Butyrivibrio fibrisolvens: one gene and its partner. The protein of the gene in region 2 interacts with the protein of the main gene of each other region in a pairwise test. Links are inferred from orthologs where the notes say so. Each region holds a gene or a part of one and is shown on either strand. Other genes may lie near its edges.

Evidence for each region.
Region 1: the proteins of pepT (region 2) and tpiA interact in binary tests that used the Escherichia coli proteins (3 or more experiments, as listed by UniProt). The link is inferred for Butyrivibrio fibrisolvens from one-to-one orthologs.

What each region holds. Positions count from the first base shown.
Region 1 is NZ_CP065800.1:3,468,214-3,473,767, forward strand. Bases 1-2,939 are described here. They hold tpiA (triose-phosphate isomerase), read right to left. Parts: upstream 1,874-2,939; coding sequence 1,127-1,873; downstream 1-1,126. Other genes in these bases: I7804_RS14445 (hypothetical protein), read right to left, coding at 50-1,027; I7804_RS14455 (phosphoglycerate kinase), read right to left, coding at 2,026-2,939. In the rest of the region: more of I7804_RS14455, read right to left, coding at 2,940-3,264; gap (type I glyceraldehyde-3-phosphate dehydrogenase), read right to left, coding at 3,380-4,405; I7804_RS14465 (histidinol-phosphatase HisJ family protein), read left to right, coding at 4,919-5,554. UniProt on the Escherichia coli protein: Involved in the gluconeogenesis. Catalyzes stereospecifically the conversion of dihydroxyacetone phosphate (DHAP) to D-glyceraldehyde-3-phosphate (G3P).
Region 2 is NZ_CP065800.1:2,618,071-2,626,230, forward strand. The notes cover bases 5,184-8,112. They hold pepT (peptidase T), read left to right. Parts: upstream 5,184-5,991; coding sequence 5,992-7,233; downstream 7,234-8,112. Other genes in these bases: miaB (tRNA (N6-isopentenyl adenosine(37)-C2)-methylthiotransferase MiaB), read left to right, coding at 7,359-8,112. Also shown: I7804_RS10800 (DUF4832 domain-containing protein), read left to right, coding at 3-1,532; I7804_RS10805 (DUF1292 domain-containing protein), read left to right, coding at 1,716-2,075; I7804_RS10810 (hypothetical protein), read left to right, coding at 2,264-4,276; I7804_RS10815 (DUF5662 family protein), read left to right, coding at 4,371-4,931; more of miaB, read left to right, coding at 8,113-8,160. UniProt on the Escherichia coli protein: Cleaves the N-terminal amino acid of tripeptides.

The DNA.
Region 1 (5,554 bases), 840 kb from region 2 along the record:
GCCATGCCGATATAACAGCACAAGGCAGAGCCTGTTTTTATCATTAGTATTACCAGTCGGAATCCCAGTCTGAACCGCCAGAATCCCAAGAATCGTTGCTATCCCAGTCCGAGTCAGAGTCCCAATCCGAATCGGAATCTGAGGAGCTGAAATTCTCTTCATAATAATCACTATCTGTAAAAGAAGTTCCTATACTATCATCAGAATATGAGGACGAGCCCTCATAATAATCAGTGTACTCAGACCCTGAATCTATATATGGATCACTTCCGTAGTAGTACCAGTCATCTATATAAGGATCATAGGCATACCAAGAATCATAGCGGCTATAGTAGGTATTACCGTTTATGTAGTAATAACCATTTTTATTGGCCGGCTGCAATGAAACACCCACAAGCGACACAATAATAGCAGCAATGATCGCAATAATAGTATTTCTTATAACATTTTTCTTATTGTATGCCGGATTCTTATAAGCTCTCCAGGCACAAAAGAGTATGACCGGAACCGCTACAAAAGCAGCATATTGAAATACATCTGCATATGCTGCTGCAAAAGAAAGTCCTATAATTCCCCAAAAGCCATACATGATATAATTCCAGGTTCTATTAATAGCTTTGCCGACTCTGCTACCACCTTGTCCGGATCTTCTGGCAGCATTATCAGCCTTCTGCCTTGCAATCTCATCCTTAAGCTTTTGATACAGTTCATTTACAGCATAGGATTCATCGCCACCCTTATATCTTACTGCTCTTTGTCCATTAGCCTTATTTTTATATACTACAAAATCTCCCGAATCATCCTTATAGATACCGAATGCTTTGGGCTCTTTTATATCCTTGCCGATAAAAAATCTTGTGACATCTTCCGGTGGCAGATGATGATCAACATACCACTGTTTAAGCTGTTCAATTGTTGTCGGAACGCCTACCGCTTTGCGGACATTATCATTGGGTGCGCCGCAATTGGGGCATTTCTCCAAGGTATCGTCATATTGAGAATTACAATAATCGCAAACCTTCTTCATAGATAACCTCATATCACTAGTAAAAAGAGCTGTTTCCCAAAGGAAGTACCTAAAGAAAACAGCTCTTAATAAACATTTACAAATTCAAAGCATTATGCATCAAGCATTAACAATCTTACCGAAGTCAGGCTTAAGGCTTGCTCCACCGATAAGACCGCCATCAATGTCAGGCTTTGAAAGAAGCTCAGCAGCGTTGCCGGCATTCATAGATCCGCCGTACTGAATACGAACTGCCTGTGCTGTAGCATCATCATAAAGCTTAGCGATAAGCTCACGGATAAATCCGCAAACTTCCTGAGCCTGATCAGCTGTAGCTGTCTCGCCTGTTCCGATAGCCCAGATTGGCTCGTAAGCGATTACGAGATTCTTAACCTGATCAGCTGTTACGCCGTCAAGATCCCATGTGATCTGTCTTTCAATCCATTCCTTGTAAGTACCTGCTTTACGAAGAGCAAGTGACTCACCACAGCAAAGGATAGGCTTAAGGCCAGCAGCAAATGCCTTCTTAACCTTAGCGTTGATAAGGATATCATTCTCACCAAAGATATCTCTTCTCTCTGAATGTCCCATGATAACGTACTTAACACCGGCATCTACAAGCATAGGAGCTGAGATCTCGCCTGTGAAAGCACCCTTATCTTCAATGTAGAAGTTCTCAGCACCAACATTTACGTTAGTACCCTTTACAGCTTCTACTACAGGAACGATGTCGATTGCAGGAACGCAGTATACTACGTCTACATCGTCGTTCTTAACTAAATCTTTAAGCTCAGCAACAAGCTTTACAGCTTCTGAAGGTGTCATGTTCATCTTCCAGTTGCCGGCAATAATTCTTCTACGTGCCATTATGTTATTCCTCCGAATTTTGATTGTTCATAAGCAGACTCGAAAATGCTATGCATTTCCTCGTTCGCGTTGCTCGTCATATTCGAAAACATGTATCTGTATGCAAGCATCCATCTACATGTTTTTCATCTGACTCTGCTTATTCGCGCAAATTATGCTCTGTCGTCTGCAGCATATACGCCAGGAAGCTTCTTGCCTTCAAGGAATTCAAGAGAAGCACCGCCACCTGTTGAGATGTGGCTCATCTTGTCTGCATAACCAAGCTGGTTAACAGCAGCTGCACTATCACCACCACCGATGATTGTAGTAGCGCTTGTCTCTGAAAGAGCCTTAGCAACTTCCTTAGTACCTGTAGCAAGAACAGGGTTCTCGAATACGCCCATAGGTCCGTTCCAAACTACAGTCTTAGCAGACTTAACTGCCTCTGAGTAAAGCTCGATAGTCTTAGGTCCGATATCTGCACCCTCTTTGTCAGCAGGGATCTTATCAGCATCTACAACTGTTGTGTTGATAGAAGGATTGTCGATAGGGCTTGGGAACTCGTCGATACATACAGCATCAACAGGAAGAAGAAGCTTCTTGCCAAGCTTATCAGCCTTCTCCATCATTTCCTTACAATAATCAACCTTAGTCTCATCGAGAAGTGACTTACCAACTTCATATCCCTTAGCCTTAAGGAATGTGTAAGCCATACCACCACCGATGATAAGTGTATCGCACTTCTCAAGAAGAGTGTTGATAACATTGAGCTTATCAGCAACCTTAGCACCGCCAAGGATAGCAACGAATGGACGAACAGGGTTCTCTACTGCGTTACCAAGGAAATCGATCTCCTTCTGCATGAGGTAACCAACTGCGCATGTGCCGCCCTTTTCACGAACATACTTAGTAACAACTGATACAGAAGCATGTGCTCTGTGAGCTGAACCGAAAGCATCACATACATAGTCATCACAAAGATCAGCAAGTTCCTGTGCGAACTTCTCACCAGCATCTTCAGGCTTAGTCTCTTCCTTGCCTCTAAAACGTGTGTTCTGAAGAAGAACAACATCGCCTTCAGCCATCTCAGCTACAGCCTTTGTAGCAGCTTCGCCTGTTACGTTGTAATCAGATACGAAGTTAACCTTCTTGCCAAGCTTCTCTGAAAGTCTTTCAGCAACTGGTGCAAGAGACTCACCTTCGTTAGGTCCGTTCTTAACCTTGCCAAGGTGGGAGCAAAGGATAACCTTGCCGCCATCAGCAATAAGCTTTTTGATTGTAGGAAGAGCTGCAACGATACGTGTCTCGTCTGTGATCTTGCCTTCCTTAAGTGGTACGTTGAAATCGCATCTAACAAGGACTCTTCTGCCCTTTGCGTTGAAATCATCTACAGACTTTTTATTAAGTGCCATAGTATATTTCCTCCTGAATGAATTTGATTGAACCGGATCTGTACAAGGCCCGATAATGAAAAGGAGGTTCGGTCCTATTGGACCGGACCTCCTGCAAGAACTAGGTTAAAAATAATTATTTAACGAATTTCTCGAAGTACTTGATTGTTCTAACCATCTGAGATGTGTATGAGTTCTCGTTGTCATACCATGAAACAACCTGAACTTCATAGAGGCCATCGCCGATAGCTGTAACCATTGTCTGTGTAGCATCGAAGAGTGAACCATATGTCATTCCAACGATATCAGAAGAAACGATCTCGTCTTCGTTGTAACCGAATGTCTCAGGATCAGAAGCCTTCTTCATAGCCTCGTTGATTGCTTCCTTTGTAAGTTCCTTGTCAGACTTAACAACTGCGAAAAGAAGTGTTGTTGAACCTGTCGGTACAGGTACTCTCTGTGCAGCTCCGATGAGCTTGCCGTTGAGTTCAGGGATAACAAGACCGATAGCCTTTGCAGCACCTGTTGAGTTAGGAACGATGTTAACAGCGCCTGCACGTGCTCTTCTAAGGTCACCCTTTCTCTGAGGTCCGTCAAGGATCATCTGATCACCTGTGTAAGCATGGATTGTTGCCATGATACCAGACTGGATAGGTGCGAAGTCGTTAAGAGCCTTAGCCATAGGTGCAAGGCAGTTTGTTGTACAAGATGCAGCTGAGATGATGTTGTCATCTGCTGTAAGTGTCTCGTGGTTAACGTTATATACAATTGTAGGAAGATCATTTCCTGCAGGAGCAGAAATAACAACCTTCTTAGCACCAGCGTTGATGTGAGCCTGAGCCTTTTCCTTTGATGTGTAGAAACCTGTACACTCAAGTACAACGTCTACTCCGATCTCGCCCCAAGGAAGGTTATTAGCGTCTGCTTCCTTGTAGATCTTGATCTCCTTACCATTTACTGTAATGGAATCTTCGCCGTAAGAAACCTTATCAGCGTACTTATACTTGCCCTGTGATGAGTCATACTTAAGAAGGTGAGCAAGCATCTTAGGAGCTGTAAGATCGTTGATTGCTACGATCTCTGTTCCTTCGTGCTCGAACATCTGTCTGAATGCAAGACGACCGATACGGCCAAAACCATTGATTGCTACTTTAACTGCCATTTTAAGTTCCTCCTAAAATGAAATATTTGGTTATATTGCTGCTATTTCCAATTTCAAAGACGGAATTCTTAAACGAAACCATCCATGATTGACAAATTTTTATCAGCAATTTCTATTCTACAAAAGTTATTAGAATAATTCAAGTCTGCAAATGTAAAAAGTTTAAAAATTGCTTATAACTTAGACCATTCTCTTACAATATAGTAAAATAAAGCACATGTTCTGATAAGTTATCGTTTTTATGATAACATTTACAGATAAATCAACGCAAACACGTTATAATATCTATATATATCCCTTTACCAGCACTTTATATGCCACTTTATACGACTCTTTATACGACGCTTTATTTATCGTTTTTCTTTCATCTTATTAACTTTTTTATACAACGCTTTAAAAGACATTAAAAGATATTAAAATCGCACAGTGACCACATCTACATACTTATGGTATTATCACAATAATATCTTTATCCAATTACGAAAACACTCCTCACCCAGAAAGGCCACATCCATGAATATTATTGCCGATTATCATATGCATAGTGAACATTCCGGAGACAGCACAGCTCCCATGAAGAACATGATCGAAAGCTCGATAGACAAGGGCTTACAGGAGATATGCTTCACAGAGCACATGGATCTGGACTATCCGATAGGGCCTGATAACCCGGAAGGTTTTTTTGAGATAGATGCAGATTCTTATAGACAGGATTTCCTTAGATTACAGGAAATATACAGATCCAGGATCACCATCCGCTATGGAATAGAACTTGGGCTCCAGCCCCAGATAACAGAACAGAATGAAAATTTTCTTTCCAAATATCCTTTTGAATTTGTTATAGGTTCCAATCACTTGTGCCACCACAAAGACCCTTACTACCCCTCATATTATGAAGGAAGATCCATAGACGATGCCGTAAGAGAATTTTATGAATGTACTTTGGAAAATATCAAAATATTCCATAACTTCGATGTTCTGGGGCACCTTGACTATATTGTCAGATATATTCCTTGTCAAAGTGATTATAACTTTACAAAATTCTCCGATATAATTGATGAGATCTTGAAGATCCTTATTTCTGAAAACAAAGGTCTCGATGTGAACACCAAATCATTCCAAAGTGGTATGAACGACCCCAACCCTTGC
Region 2 (8,160 bases):
CTATGATCAAAGATATAATTACAAATATTATTCTTATCGTGTTGATTATTCTGACTATTTTCGTTTTTATCATGCTATTTGGCAAGGATCTGGGCATCGTTATAGACATAGATGCTATCAAAGGGTCCATTACCCAGTTGTTTGAAAAAGAAGAAGAGGAGCCCGAAGAGGCGAATGTTGCGGATACAGAGACTTCCGAAAGTTCTGAGGAAGAGACAGTAACTGTTGCTTCTATGTATGACAATACAATTACTATAGAGTATGAATTGTCTGATGAAGTGCTATACAATCCGCTGATGGGCTTTGCCCCTAATGCAGACAGTGATGAAGGCACTGATGTTAACATGGACAAGGTAAGGCTTGTCTATATTGAAGTCACCTGGGCCGAGTTTGAACCGGAACAAGGTATATATGACTTTGAAAAAATAGAAACGGACAATCATCTTCAGGAATGGAGAAATGCAGGTAAGAATGCAGTTCTCCGTTTTGTTTGTGATGTCCCTTCTGATGAAGATCACATGGATATACCGGACTGGGTCTATAAGATGACCAAGGATGGTAAAAAGTATGATATGTCCTATGGCAAGGGATATTGTCCCGATTATAGCAATGAAGACTTTATAGCTGCCCATAACGAAGCGTTAAAGGCACTTGGAGAGTATTTTTCCAGGGATTCATTCGTAAGATATGTGGAGCTTGGAAGTCTGGGACATTGGGGAGAATGGCATATTAACATTGATGAAGATGATGGTCTTCCTGTGATACCTGATGCGGATACAAGAACCATATATGTCAAGGCTTATGAAGACGCATTCCCTGATGCTAAGCTCCTTATGAGAAGACCTTTTGAAGAGCTTCCTGAAGGCGGAGGCGTTTTTAATGATATGACAGGATCTTACAAAGATACCAGCGAGTGGCTTACCTGGATAAACGAAGGCGGCGTATATGAACAGACAGGAGAAGAAGACGCTCTTATCGCTGTACCTGATATATGGAAAACTGCTCCTGTAGGAGGCGAATTTACAAGCTCTATCCCTATGGAAGATATGCTGATAAGTCAGTATGCGACTACAAGCTCCCTTATAAGTGATAGCCATATGACCTTTATAGGACCTAAAGTTCCTGAAAGAGAAGATCTATCCGGCGCTGCATGGTTTAGGTGCGATGATATCATGAAGATGCTGGGTTACAGATATGCCGTTACTACTATGGAATATGGCGGTGATGATACGCAGAGTGTTATAGGACTTAGAATCTCTAATGAAGCGCTGGCTCCTATTTATTGGGACTATCCTGTGTATCTATATCTAAAGGATGAGATGGGTAATATAGAAAAATATAAAGTTGATATAGACCTTACAAAACTCTGTGGCGGTGAGTCAACCTATGTGATGACGACTATGCCGGTCAGTTTTGATTCTCTTTCGACCTATCAGATACTTTTGGGAATTGAGGATCCGCAGACGCAGCAGCCGGCTGTCTATATTGCCACAAATGCTGAAAGATCAGGGTATATGACGATCTTGAAATGAAATTTTTGACAGCTTTCTATACAATTAATATTAATAATTCTATGTCTTTTTTTCTCTATGTATGATATGATGAATATACATCGGCAGTGACTTACAGGGTTATTTTGCGCGACTATCATGGTCAATAGTCTTAAATTTTTAGGATATTGGTTTTGGTATAAATAGGGATAAGGAGGTGCATTTATGCTGTTTTCAGACATAGCCATGAAAATTAATCAGAGAATAGAGAATGGCGAAGAAATCACAGTAGATCTGGATCTTGATGATGGCAGAAAAGTTACATGCGCTACGATGATCATCCTTACAGTTAGTGAAAAGGATTACATTGTACTCCTTCCGCTTGATAAGAATGGTCAGAATACAGACGGTAATGTGTGGTTCTACAGATACATAAACAACGGATCAGACGACGCTGAACTTGGATACATCAGTGATGATGCAGAGTACGAGAAAGTGTCCGAAGCTTTTGATGAGTATCTTGATGAAGCGGAATTTGATGAGCTTGTCGATCTCGATGACAATGGCGAAGCTATAAGATCATAAATGCGGTAATATTGGCCGTCCGGGTTATCCGGGCGGCTTTTTTGAACTTAGCTTTTATATGAAGCATACCTGACGGGATTTTTGTGGTATACTATGTTGGAATAATTATGAGCTAGATTAAGATAAGCTGAAATAAGATGAATTACGATCAGGTTAGTCCTGCGATCCATCAGACACTTAGGAGGATTATGACACAATCACTTAAACTGCTGAAAGCAAAACCTTATCCCCTTGGAATGTATACAAAGGGGCAGGATCTTATTTTCAGTGGTACTTTTATTAATGAAACAGGCTGCGGAATCATTTTATATCCTTGTACTGATGGAGTAATAGATACTGCAAAGCCGCAGATAGTTCCACTTACAGACCAGTACAGGCACGGATCCTTGTATAGTGTGAGAATTATCGGTGGCGCCTTGGCATTTGGGGCTTACCAGCTTATGAGCGGCGGCAACAGATATGCAGACCCTTTAAGCACCAGGATCCAAGGGCTTGAAGAGTTTGGTGTTTACAAAAAAGAGGACGAGATCTTCAGCATAATATCAGATGATGATTATGACTGGGGCAATGACAAAAGGCCTCATACCCCTTTTGACAAGAGCTTTATATATCTTGTAAATGTGCGTGGTTATACAATGCTGGACACCGGTGTTCCTGTAAGGCACAGAGGAACATTTCTTGGACTTGTGCGAAAGATTGAGTATCTCAAGTCTCTTGGAGTTACAGCTATAGAGCTTATGCCGGTATATGAACAGCCAAGTGTTTTATCAAGAAGAGGTCTTGAGCTTATGCATGCCCCTGTTCATCGTGATATGACCAAGGATAGAGCCATGGTAAGTGAGGCAGGGTTCCTTAAGGAAGCTTCTGATTCAGACAGACTGGTCAATCTCTGGGGATTTGAACCAGGGTTCCCTTATGCAGTCAGAAGTGCGTATGCTGTCAAAGGCAATGATCCTTCTGAAGAATTCAAAGACATGGTAAGAGAATTCCACAGAGCCGGCATCGAAGTTATCGTTCAGACCTATTTTGCAGAAGGTCTTACTCATCAGAATATGCAGGAGATTCTGAGGTACTGGGTTAGCGAGTACCATATTGACGGCGTCCATATTAAGGGCAAAGATGTAAGTTCAACCATGCTGTCCCAGGATCCTCTTTTATCAGATATCAAGATATTTGATTATGGTTTTGATTACTGGCATCTGTACGGAGGTGTAAGTCGCGAGCCGTCTAAGAGGAATCTTGCTTCGTACAAGGATGATTTTGAATATACAGCTCGTCATTTCCTTAAAGGTGATGATAATATCATTCAGTCGTTCCTTAACCTGTCACAGGAGACCGGAACAGCAGGCGGCGCGGTTCATTATATATGTAACTACGACGGAGCAAGACTTGCAGATCTTGTGACCTATGATCATAAATACAACGAAGCCAATGGTGAGAACAATACTGATGGTATAGATGATAATGTAAGCTGGAACTGCGGAGTGGAAGGAAGGAGCAGAAGAAAAGATATAATGCTCCTTCGCGCAAGGCAGATCAAAAATGCGCTTGTGATGCTCTTTCTGTCTCAGGGAACGCCTATGCTCTTTGGCGGAGATGAGTTTTGCAATTCACAGGCAGGTAATAACAATCCTTACTGTCAGGACAATAATATAGGCTGGATCGAATGGAAGAACTTTGCAAAGCATAAGGACCTTGTGGATTTCACCAGATTCCTTACAGGTCTTAGAAACAAGTATGAAGTGTTCAGATCAGCTGTGCCATACAGGCTTATGGATTATAAGGCTGTCGGTTATCCTGATTTTTCATATCATGGAACACAGGCCTGGAGACCTGACCTTTCAGCATACAGTCATACTATAGGTATGCTGTACTGCGGCCTGTACTGCGGCAAAGGTCAGGAACATTCGTTTGTATATGTAGCTTACAATATGCACTGGGAAGATAAAGAGTTCTCACTTCCGGAGCTTCCTAAAGGGTGTGAATGGCAGCTTTTATGTGATACCGCTGATTCGGAGGCGGATTACAGCACTCCTAAAAGAGGCAGAACATTAAAGGACCAGTCCAAAGCTACACTGTTATCCAGAAGCGTAAGTATTTTTATTTCAAAAGGAGAACCGGAGAGAACCGGTAGAAACATATCCTATGCAACAAATGCAGCAAACAAACAATCAGCAGATGCCCCTTCAAGGGACAAGTGATACATCCGGCCAGGCAGATAACATAAAGCCATCATCATATACTTTTCCTGTAGGAAGAGAGGTTAAGCTCGGCCCGGGAGGCAGACAGCCAAAGATTGAACTTAAGAATGCGATCGGACATTTTAAGACTATAACAAAACATAGATGGAAGGTTCGCCGTAACTGTTTCAAAATGGGACTTTACTGGCAGGGGCTTACTCATGACCTGTCCAAGTATTCACCTACTGAGTTCCTTCAAGGATGCAGGTATTATCAGGGAGACAGATCTCCTAATGCCAGTGAAAGGGAAGTTAACGGCTTGTCACTTGCCTGGCTTCATCATAAGGGCAGGAACAAGCATCACTATGAATACTGGATAGATTTTAGTTCCAAGGATTCAAGTTCTCCTTTTGGGGTGCTTCCGGGCAAGATGCCTGACAGATATATAGCAGAGATGATAGCTGACAGGGTAGCAGCAAGCCGTACCTATAGGAAGGATGCTTATACATCCGCAGATCCGCTTAACTATTATCTGACAGTTAAGCAGACACCTACACCTATGCATCCTTACACTATAGAGAAGCTTGAATTCTTCCTTCACATGCTTGCAGATAAGGGCGAGGAAGAGACTTTTGCATATATTAAGAATGTGTTCTTAAAAAATAAAAAGAAGTAAGAGTCAAAAGGCATATGGATAAGATCCTATATATCCCGATGTGAACTTATGACCCATAGGGAATGGCATGACAGGTAATGACACAAATGATCTTTTTAAAAAGTCCATAGATAAGTTCCTTGGTCGAAGTTATGAAAGAAATTCTATTGGTATTTTGCAGGAAAAGACTCTTCACAGCATTGTCAAGGATTTCTATGCTCCATCTGATGATGCTAAGGAGATAAGAGTCGGAGACTTTGTTGCGGATATCTGCTATGAAGATAAGATAGTCGAGATTCAAAATGGGAATTTTACTCACCTTGTACCAAAGCTTGAAGCTTTTTTGCCAAAATATAAAGTCACTGTGGTGTATCCCATCCCTTACAGGAAGTGGATGTGCTGGATAGATCCTGAAACGGGTGAACTTACTAAAAGGAATGCTCCCAGAGGATGTTTTAATCTTTATAAAGTTTTCAGAGATCTGTACAGTATCAGGAAATATCTGGATCATCCGGGATTTACGCTGATCCTGACATGCCTTGAACTGGAAGAGTACAGACTTCTTGATGGTTGGAGCAAAGACCACAAGAAAGGTTCGCACCGCTATGACAGGATACCTCTTAACCTTCTTGATGAGATTGTGATCAAGGGCAAGGAGGGGTATAATAGATTCCTTCCGGATGAACTTACAGATGAGTTTACTATCAAGGAGTTTCAAAAACTTGTAAGATACCGTGGCAAGTATTTTGGCACAGCTATAAAAGTCTTAGAACAGCTCGGCCTTATCGAAAGGTGCGGGATGAGAAAAAGGGCTTATCTTTATAGGAAAGTTGATAGCTCGAAAGATAATAGCCAAAAGGATAATAGTCCCAAAATTAATAGTTCAAAAGTTAATAGTTCAAAAGGCAGTAACCTAAAGACTATTATGAAAAAAGATAATAATAAAAATGATAATAAAACGGAGAATAAAGAAATGGCAGTAAAGAAAACAAAAACAGCTACCAAGAAGACTGCTTCAAAGGCGGCTACTACAAAAACAGCTACTAAAGCTAAAAATGTTAAAGTCAGTGAAGAGACAGTCATTGACAGATTTCTTAGATATGTTAAGTTTGATACTCAGTCTGATGAAAGAAGCGGCGCATCACCTTCTACGCCTTCTCAGCATGAACTTGCCAAGGCTCTTGTGAGCGAACTTGAAACAATAGGCGCAAGTGATGTGTATTATGATAAAGAGCACTGCTATGTATATGCAACTATTCCTTCTACACTTGGCAGGAAAAAAGCACCTGTTCTTGGTTTTATAAGTCATATGGATACATCTGATGCCTGCAGTGGCAAGGATGTTAAAGCAAGAATAGTTGAGAAGTATGATGGCAAGGATGTAGTTCTTAATGAGAGCGATCCTGAGACCGGTGCTAAGATAGTTCTGTCACCAAAGACATTCCCTGAACTTCTGAACCATAAGGGTGAAGATCTTATTGTTACAGACGGAACAACTCTTCTTGGAGCTGATGATAAGGCCGGAATATCTGAGATCATGACAATGGCAGCTTATCTTCTTAGCCATCCGGAGATAAAACATGGCAAGATCAGAATTGGTTTTACTCCTGATGAAGAGATTGGAGAAGGTACTAAGTTTTTTGATCTAAAGAGATTTGGTGCAGACTTCGCATATACAGTTGATGGTGGCAAGCTTGGAGAACTTGAGTATGAGTGCTTCAATGCTGCTGAGGTTGAGCTTATAATCCACGGAAGAAGCGTACACCCTGGCGATGCCAAGGGCAAGATGCTCAACGCATCACTTATCGCTTACGAGTTCCAGTCAATGCTACCTCAGTTTGATAATCCTATGTATACTGAGAAAAAAGAAGGTTTCTTCCATCTCACGCTCATGAAGGGAACCTGTGAGAAGGCTGTAGCTTATTACATCATCCGTGATCATGACAAGAAGAAATTTACTGAGCGCAAAAAGCTTGTAGAAAAAATCGTAAAATTCCTTAATGACAAGTATGGCGCCGGCACAGTAGAGCTGACAATGGAAGATAGCTACTACAACATGATCGAGAAGCTGAAACCGCATATGCATCTTATAGACAATGCCCGTAAAGCAATGGAACAGGCAGGAGTTACAAGCATTGAGAATCCTATAAGAGGTGGTACAGACGGAGCTATGTTGTCATTTAAAGGTTTGCCATGTCCTAACCTGTGCACAGGTGGTTACAATTATCATGGCAAGTATGAGTACGCTTCAGTACAGGAGATGTACAAGACTGTAGAGATCCTTGAGAATCTCGCACAGATTTATGGTAGTTATAAAGGATAATAGTAATGAATAAAGATTTAAACATAGTTAATGATCTAAACCAGAATATTGAACCTGTTAAGGATGCTGATGCAAAGGGTGCAGTATCAATAGAGGGCAGTAATATATACGAAGTTGATGACAAGATGGAAGCGCTCATTGAGGCAGCAGATCTTGATGGCAAGGCGCCGGAGGCTGAGCCCCAGAGACAGTACTATTTTATCAAAAAAGCAAGACGTTATGTGGACGAGCTTGCTAAGGAGATTGGCAGAAGGCCACGTGCCTGCAGTGTTGCTTTTGGATGCCAGATGAATGCCCGTGACTCAGAGAAGATCCTCGGAGTTTTGAAGGCTGTAGGCTATGAAGAGACTGAATCTGAGAAGGCCGAATTCGTGATCTACAATACATGTACAGTTCGTGACAATGCTGATCAGCGTGTATATGGCCGTCTTGGATATGCAGGAAGTCTTAAGAAAAAGAATCCTCACATGAGGATAGGTGTCTGCGGCTGCATGATGCAGGAGCAGGTTGCCGTTGATAAGATTAGGAAGAGCTATCGTCAGGTTGATCTTATATTCGGTACACATAATCTGTTTAAGTTTGCAGAACTTTTGTGCTCTATGTTTGAATCTGACAGGATGATCATAGATATCTGGAAAGAGACCAATGAAATAGTTGAAGACCTTCCTGTTGCAAGAAAGTATCCGTTTAAATCAGGCGTTAATATCACATTTGGATGCGACAATTTCTGCACTTATTGCATAGTTCCTTATGTAAGAGGACGTGAGAGAAGCAGAGACCCCAAGGATATCGTAAGAGAAGTTGAAAGGCTTGCAGCAGACGGCGTTAAGGAGGTTATGCTTCTTGGCCAGAATGTTAACTCTTACGGAACAGGACTTCCTGAAGATAAGAAGATATCTTTTGCCAAGCTCCTTGAAGAAGTGTGCA